DNA from 2 places in the Mesorhizobium sp. M1D.F.Ca.ET.231.01.1.1 genome. Region 2 is predicted to be linked to the other one. Evidence: riboswitches for the same ligand, from Rfam matches in the RefSeq annotation. Region 2 holds a riboswitch; the other holds the start of a gene.

Region 1 (4,208 bases), on a different contig from region 2:
GTCGGCGGTTTCGGCCTTGGACTTCGCCCGGCGCTCTTCAAGCCTCGAGCCGCCGCGCTGCGCCAGCATGTCGGAATAGCCGCCGGCATATTCGACCCAACGGCCGCCGCCGTCGGGCGCGATCACGCTGGTGACGGTGCGGTCGAGGAAATCGCGGTCGTGGCTGACCAGGATCACCGTTCCGGCAAAGCCGGCGACCAGTTCCTGCAACAGCTCCAGCGTCTCCATGTCGAGGTCGTTGGTCGGCTCGTCGAGCACCAGGAGGTTCGCCGGCCGGGCCAGCACGCGAGCCAGCAGCAGGCGCGCCCGCTCGCCGCCGGAAAGCTCGCGCACAGGCGTGCGCGCCTGTTCCGGCTTGAACAGGAAATCCTTCATGTAGGAGACGACGTGGCGCTGCTCGCCATTGACCACGAGGTTCTCGCCACGGCCGTCGGTGAGGTAATGCGCCAGCGTCTCCTGCGGGTCGACGGCCTCGCGCTTCTGGTCGAGCGCCGCGATCTCCAGATTGACGCCGAGCCGCACTGTGCCTGCATCCGGCGTCAGCTCTCCGGTCAGCATCTTGAGCAGCGTCGTCTTGCCGGCGCCGTTGGGGCCGACAAGGCCGACACGGTCGCCGCGCTGGATGCGGGTCGAAAAACCCTTGACGACGGTGAGGTCGCCAAAGCTCTTCTCGATACCCTTGGCCTCGATCACCAGCTTGCCGGATTCGGCCGCGTCGCTCGCCACCATGGTCGCGGTGCCCTCGGCGCCGCGATGGCTGCGGAAGCGCTGGCGCATGGCCTGCAGCTCGCCGAGGCGGCGCATGTTGCGCTTGCGCCTGGCGGTGACGCCATAGCGCAGCCAATGCTCCTCGCGCACGATCTGGCGGCCAAGCTTGTGCTGCTCGCGCTCTTCCTCTTCCAGCACCTGGTCGCGCCATTCCTCGAAATGCGCAAACCCCTTGTCCAGCCGCCGCGTCTGGCCGCGGTCGAGCCAGACCGTGGCACGCGAGACGCGTTCGAGAAAGCGACGGTCGTGCGAGATCAGGATGACGGCGGACGAGGTGCGGGCAAGCTCCTCTTCCAGCCATTCGATGACCGACAGGTCGAGATGGTTGGTCGGCTCGTCGAGCAGCAGGATGTCGGGTTCGGGCGCCATGACGCGGGCAAGCGCCGCGCGGCGCGCCTCGCCGCCGGAAAGGTCGTTCGGCCGTTCCTCCCCCGTCAGGCCGAGATGATCCATCAGATAGGTGGCGCGATGCGGGTCGTCGGCCGGGCCCAGCCCTGCCTCGACATAGGCGCGCACAGAGGCAAAGCCGTCCATGTCGGGCATTTGCGGCAAATAGCGAACCGTCGCCGAAGGCTGGCGGAAGACCTCGCCATCCTGCGGCTCGATCAGCCCGGCGGCGATCTTGAGCAGCGTCGACTTGCCGGAGCCGTTGCGGCCGACAAGCGCGATCTTCTCGCCGGCGGAGGCACTGAGCGCGGCGCCGTCGAGCAGCGGCGTGCCGCCAAACGTCAGTTTTATGCCGTCGAGATTGAGAAGAGGCGGAGCCATGTCAGCTTTCGGGAAGAGGATAGGGATGGGCGAGCAGCAGCGCCCGGCCACGCTCGAGCGCGATCTCGAGCCGGCCCTTGACCTCGTTTGATATAGTGAGCGAGGAGCCGAACGCCACCTCGACACGGTCAAGCGGCCACTTGGCGCCGGAGACCGTCAGGCCGGCGAGCTCGGAAAAGCCCAGCACCGAAAACAGCGTGCCGTCGGCGTAGTCGAAGCCGGCTGTGCCGGGCAGGATGGGCACGCCTTCCTGGGCGCCGCTGGTCAGCAGCACCGTCGTGCCCGCCTCGGCCAGCCGCACGCTGAGAGCCAGATGCAGGAAGGCATGGTCGGCGCGCTTGCCGCCGAAGGCGCCGGCCAGCACCAGGCTGGTGGCGCCGCGCGCGAGCGCTTCGGCGATGGCCAGCTCGCCATCGGTCTTGTCCTTCTCGGCCGGAAAGATCTTGCGCGGCACGGCGGCGAGGTCGGCCGGAAGGTTCGCCGGCACCGAGTCGAAGTCGCCGACCCAAAGCTCAGGGATCAGCCCAAGCATGCGGGCATGGCCGATGCCGGCGTCGGCGGCGATGACGCGGGAGCCTTCGATCTGGCGATCGAGCCGAGGCGTGCGGACGAGGTCGCCGCCAAGCAGGATGGTGAATGTGCCCATGGGCGTCGCCCTTACCAGCCCCGGTCGTGAAACGGAAGCCAGGCGCATCCAAACCAAACGGCGCGCGTTCCAGAATAGGCCGTGATGCATTGGATGCCCGGCAAACTTCCGCTTGCGCGCCGCATCGGCCGGGCCTATGTCTCGAAACGCTCTAACGGGGTGCCGGACGCTGACTTCGCGAACCGGCTGAGAGGCGACAAAGCCAACCCGCTGAACCTGATCCGGTTTGTACCGGCGGAGGGATTAGACGTTTCGGACCATCCGACGCCTCAATTCCTTTAACGCGAACGAAGGAGGCGCCGATGCGCTCATTGTTGTCCCGGCTTATTCTCGCGATAGGCTTTGTTTCACTTCTGGCAGGCATCGCGCCCGCCGAGGCGAAGGACAAGCTCACCGTCTATACCTATGAAAGCTTCACCGCCGACTGGGGTCCGGGACCCGCGGTGAAGAAGGAATTCGAAGCCGAATACGGCTGCGATCTCGAATTCGTCTCCGTCGCCGACGGCGTGGCGCTGCTCAATCGCGTCAAGTTGGAGGGCGCCGGCACCAAGGCCGACGTCGTGCTCGGCCTCGACACCAACCTGACGGCCGACGCCAAGGCGAGCGGACTGTTCGTGCCGCATGGTGAAGTGTCCGGCACCAATGTGCCGGGCGGCTGGAGCGATGACACGTTCGTGCCCTTCGACTACGGCTACTTCGCCGTCGTCTACGATACCGAGAAGCTGAAGAGCCCGCCGAAAAGCCTGAAGGAACTCGTCGAAGGCAACGCCGCCGACAAGATCGTCATCCAGGATCCGCGCACCTCGACGCCCGGCCTGGGGCTGCTGTTGTGGGTGAAGTCGGTCTATGGCGACAAGGCGCCGGAAGCCTGGGCGAAGCTCAAGGCAAAAGTGCTCACCGTGACGCCTGGCTGGAGCGAGGCCTACGGCCTGTTCACCAAGGGCGAGGCGCCGATGGTGCTGTCCTACACAACCTCGCCGGCCTACCACATGGTGGCCGAGAGCACCGAACGTTACCAGGCGGCGTCCTTCGAGGAGGGCGAATACCTGCAGATCGAGGTCGCCGGCATCACCACCACGGGCGCGAAGAACCCGCTGGCGGAAAAATTCATCGCTTTCATGACCGGACCGAAATTCCAGGACGTCATCCCCGAGACCAACTGGATGTTTCCGGCCGGCAAGACCGACAAGCCGCTCAATCCGGCCTTCGACAAACTGGTGAAGCCGACCAAGACCTTGCTGTTCAGCCCGGAAGAGGTCGCGGCCAACCGCAAGGCCTGGGTGGACGAGTGGCTGGCGGCGATGAGCAAGTAGGCTTTCGATCTCGTCGATGTCTGCGCCAAGCCACCCCCCTCTGTCCTGCCGGACATCTCCCCCTCAAGGGGGGAGATCGGCAGCTTGGGCGCCTCGCTCAGTCCTTCAGCGCAGGAGATTGGCGAAAGCCGATGTGACGGCCAATCTCCCCCCTAGAGGGGGAGATGTCCGGCAGGACAGAGGGGGGCGCGAAGGAACGCGGCGTTCGTTGGCTCGAACCCCGTTGGTGCAGCGTGCAGTCCGCACCGCGCCCTGACTCCCGCGTCACCGCCGGCATCGTCGCCCTGGTGGCAATCGCCGTGCTCATCGGCGGCGCCTTCGCCGGGCTCATCCTCGAAGGCGCGAACGACCCATCCGGCGCTCTCGCCGCCTTCGACGGTTATCTCCTGCGCGTCGCACGCTTCACATTGTGGCAGGCGCTGCTGTCGACATTGCTGTCGGTCGCGCCGGCGCTGCTGGTGGCACGCGCCCTGTCCCGGCATCCGGGCTTTCCGGGCCGTCGGCTGATCCTGCAGCTCTTCGCCGTGCCGCTGGCGCTGCCGGCAATCGTGGCGGCGCTCGGCATACTGGCACTCTACGGCCGTGCCGGCTACTTTGCCGGCGTCCTCGGCAGTCTTGGCGCCGGGGAATGGCCTGGCATCTATGGCCTTTCCGGCATCCTCATCGCGCATGTCTTCTTCAACCTGCCTTTGGCCACGCGCCTGTTCCTGGAG
Region 2 (4,208 bases):
CGTTTCGTCGATGCCTTCGACAGCCTGCTGTCGCGCGGCATCGTGGCGATCGTGAAGGATTTCGTGAAGAGCCAGGTCCGCTGAGGCAGGCGATGCTGACCAGGCCGCCCATTGCCCCGACCAATGCGCTCGACCGCCTGACCGGCGCCGGTCTTGCCTGGGGCGAGGGAACCTACGCACGGTTCGCCGCGCCGATCGGCGCGGCTGCCTTCTCGCTCTACATCCTGCTCACCGCTGTGACGGCCTGGTTCATGCCAGATGCCAATTGGGACATGCTGGCTTACGTCGCGATTGCCGAAGAAGGCACCTATCCAGATCCGAAGGCGCTGCATGACTATGCCTACAGCACAGTGAAAGCCGGCGTGTCGGCGGGCGACTACAAGACGTTGACCGATGATGGCGGCGGCTTCCGCAGCCACATGGCGGAAAATGCTGCCGACTTCCATTCGCTGCTCGGCATGTACCGGATCAAGTTCCTCTACGCCGGGATCCTGTCGAGTGTCAGCCATGTCGTCTCGCCGGTCGAAGCGATGCGGCTGGTGCAGGTGTTCTCTGCGTTGTTGTTCGGCGCGATCACGCTCGCCTGGCTGCGCTCGGCAGGCGCGCTGGCGCTGGCGCCGGTCGTCGGCGCGGTGCTGATCATGGCCGCTTTCGGCGACGCGGCGCGGGCCTCGACGCCCGACCTCTTGTGCTCGGCGCTGTTTCTTGGCGGGCTATTTGCCTATGTGCGCAAACGCGAAGCGGCGACGGCGATCCTGCTTTTCCTCGCCTTCATGGCGCGGCCGGACAACATCGTCTTCCTCGCCATTTTCGCCGTGCTGCTCGTCGCGTTCCGCCAGAAGGCGTGGGGGGCGCTGGCGGGCTTTGCCGCCTCGTTCGTCGCCTATTTCGCCATCTCGCATTGGGCGCAGCATCCCGGCTGGTGGCCGCATCTGTGGTTCTCCAGCATCGAGCAGCACTACAATATGGACGGTTTCGAGCCGCCGTTCTCGGTGGCGGCCTATCTCAAGGCTTTCGCCGCCTCGGTGGTGCGCGCCATCGACGCCAACAGCTGGGTCGGCATTTCCGTGCTGGCTTTAGCCGGATGGTACGGGCTCGACCGCGCCGGTTTCCGGCTCGACCGCCGCGCCGGCATCCTGCTTGGGGCGCTCGTGCTCGGCGTGCTTGCCAAGTTCACCGTCTTCCCGATCCACGACGCCCGCATCTATTTCCCTAACCTTCTGCCGCCCTTCCTGCTGCTGGCCGCGCCGCTGATGGCGCTGTGGGCATCGGCGAGCCAGGGTGGGCAGCGCGCCGCGCCACCGGCCATTCCCGGAGATAAGTGATGAATTGGGTTTCCGGCCTCGCACGCGTTCTGTTGTCGCTCGGCTTGCCTGCCAGCCTGCTCGATCGCGGGCCCGCGCTGCGCGGCACCAAGTTCCTGGCCAGGGCGGCGCTCAAGGCGCGCTTCGGCGGTGGACGGCCGTTCCAGATGGTCAATGTCGGCGCCTGCGACGGCGCGCTGTTCGACGACGTGACGCCCTGGCTGCACCGCATCAGGGGTGCTCGGGCGATGCTGGTCGAGCCGATCCCCTACAACCAGAAGCGGCTGCGCGCCAATTATCCGGACAAAAGCCGCTTCGTCATCGAGCCGGTGGCGGTGACCAGGACAAAGGGCACGATAACGGTCCACACCTTTGATGCCGCCGCGCTCGAGGCCGGCACGCTGCCGATCGAGTTCATCGGCTGTTCGTCGGTCACCGACACCAATCTGATGTCAGGCAAGAACGCCTGGGGCGAGGCCGACGCCAACTTCAACAAGTTCGCGCCGCATCTGAAGGACATCGAGGTGCCGTCGGAGACGCTGCAGACGCTGCTCGACCGCAACGGCATCGGCTATATCGACGCTTTCCTGGTCGATTGCGAGGGCGCCGACTGGATGGTGTTCGACCAGCTCGAGCTCCAGCGCTACCGGCCCGGCATGATCAAGATCGAGGTCGGCGCGTTGCCGGCCGCCGAGATCGGCCAGCTCGTGGTCAAGCTGAAGACCGCCGGCTATCAGGTCGGCTTCCAGGCCGAGGACATCTGGGCCTTCGCCTGACTTTCGCCGTCGGCTTACGCTCCACGGCCATTGTCGGCCCGGCCGGCCTTGACGCGCTTGACAAGACGGCGCCGGCCCGTTCAACTTGAGCCATTCACCAGGGGAGTCCCGGCAAGGGGCTGAGATACTGCTGGCTTTCGCGGCGCAGTGACCCGTTGAACCTGATCCAGTTCATACTGGCGTAGGGACGGTGCAAGCGCTTTGCGGGGCTCCATGCCCAAAGACCTGTTTTCGCGCAGGTGGACCAAGGCGGCTTTTCATCCTTCCGGCACAGAACTGGGTCTCCAATGCAGATGAGCAAAGGAGCCTCAAATGAATGCCTTGACCCCCACCGTTTCGACGGGACCGCTGCCTGCGTCGCGGAAGATCCACAAGAGCGGCATCCTCCATCCGCAGGTCAGGGTTCCGATGCGCGAGATCGCCGTCCACCCCACCGCCGGCGAGCCGCCGGTGACGGTCTACGATCCGTCGGGCCCCTATACCGACCCGGCGATCGAAACGGACATCGAAAAAGGACTTGCCCGGCTTCGCCAGGACTGGATCGCGGCGCGCGGCGATGTCGAAGCCTATGACGGCCGCCACGTCCGGCCGGAGGACAACGGATTTGCGACGGGCGAACGGCTGACGCCGGAATTTCCCGTCCGCAATCGTCCGCTGCGGGGGAAGGCCGGCAAGGCGGTGACGCAGCTTGCCTATGCACGCGCAGGCATCATCACGCCCGAGATGGAGTTCGTGGCCATACGCGAGAACCTTGGCCGCGAGATGCTGCGGGGCTGGCTGCAACAGGATGGGGAAGCGTTCGGCGCGTCGATACCGGATTTCGTCACCCCGGAATTCGTGCGCGACGAGGTGGCGCGCGGCCGCGCCATCATCCCCGCCAACATCAACCATCCCGAGAGCGAGCCGATGATCATCGGCCGCAACTTCCTGGTGAAGATCAACGCCAATATCGGCAACTCCGCCGTCACCTCCTCGATGGCCGAGGAGGTCGAAAAAATGGTCTGGGCGATCCGCTGGGGCGCCGACACGGTGATGGACCTGTCGACCGGCCGCAACATCCACAACATCCGCGAATGGATCGTGCGCAACGCGCCGGTGCCGATCGGCACGGTGCCGCTCTACCAGGCGCTGGAAAAGGTCGGCGGCATTGCCGAGGATCTGAACTGGGAGGTCTATCGCGACACGCTGATCGAGCAGGCGGAGCAGGGCGTCGACTATTTCACCATCCACGCCGGCGTGCGGCTGCACTACATCCCGCTGACCGTCGACCGGGTCACGGGCATCGTCTCGCGCGGCGGGTCGATCATGGCCAAATGGTGCCTGCACCATCATCGCGAAAGCTTCCTTTACGAGCACTTCGAAGAAATCTGCGACATCGCCAGAGCCTATGACGTCTCCTTTTCGCTCGGCGACGGCCTTCGCCCCGGCTCGATCGCCGACGCGAACGACAAAGCGCAATTCGCCGAACTGGAGACGCTTGGCGAGCTGACCAAGATCGCCTGGGCAAGGGACTGCCAGGTGATGATCGAGGGGCCCGGCCATGTTCCCATGCACAAGATCAAGCAGAACATGGACAAGCAGCTTGCCGTCTGCGGCGAGGCGCCGTTCTACACCCTCGGACCGCTGACGACGGACATCGCGCCCGGCTACGACCACATCACATCCGGCATCGGCGCCGCCATGATCGGCTGGTTCGGCACGGCCATGCTCTGTTACGTGACGCCGAAGGAACATCTCGGCCTGCCGGACCGCAACGACGTTAAGACCGGCGTCATCACCTACAGAATAGCCGCGCATGCGGCAGACCTTGCCAAGGGGCATCCGGCGGCGAAGGTCCGCGACGACGCGCTGTCGCGGGCGCGCTTCGAGTTCCGCTGGGAAGACCAGTTCAACCTGTCGCTCGATCCCGAAACGGCGCGCTCGTTCCACGACGAAACCTTGCCCAAGGAAGCCCACAAAGTGGCGCATTTCTGCTCCATGTGCGGGCCGAAATTCTGCTCCATGCGCATCTCCCACGACATCCGCGCCGAAGCGCAGAAGGAGGGGATGGCGGCGATGGCGGAGAAATACCGCGCCGGCGGCGATCTCTACATGCCGGTCGACGCCAACTCGGCCGAGCCGTCATGAA

What was found. Region 2 has a riboswitch for thiamine pyrophosphate ahead of thiC (phosphomethylpyrimidine synthase ThiC). Riboswitches for the same ligand answer to the same signal wherever they lie in the genome.
Region 1: linked by a shared signal. The riboswitch ahead of thiB (thiamine ABC transporter substrate binding subunit) and the one ahead of thiC (phosphomethylpyrimidine synthase ThiC) in region 2 are both predicted to bind thiamine pyrophosphate.

The regions. Positions count from the first base shown of each region.
Region 1 covers NZ_RZOZ02000002.1:372,320-376,527, reverse strand. Annotated here, with positions in the region: gene EN874_RS08220 (ATP-binding cassette domain-containing protein) at 1-1,536, opposite strand, end outside; gene EN874_RS08215 (thiamine diphosphokinase) at 1,538-2,182, opposite strand; TPP riboswitch at 2,328-2,442, shown strand; gene thiB (thiamine ABC transporter substrate binding subunit) at 2,485-3,495, shown strand; gene thiP (thiamine/thiamine pyrophosphate ABC transporter permease) at 3,660-4,208, shown strand, end outside.
Region 2 covers NZ_RZOZ02000001.1:41,714-45,921, forward strand. Annotated here, with positions in the region: gene EN874_RS00190 (aspartate aminotransferase family protein) at 1-84, shown strand, start outside; gene EN874_RS00195 (hypothetical protein) at 93-1,325, shown strand; gene EN874_RS00200 (FkbM family methyltransferase) at 1,325-2,080, shown strand; TPP riboswitch at 2,170-2,286, shown strand; gene thiC (phosphomethylpyrimidine synthase ThiC) at 2,393-4,207, shown strand; gene thiO (glycine oxidase ThiO) at 4,204-4,208, shown strand, end outside.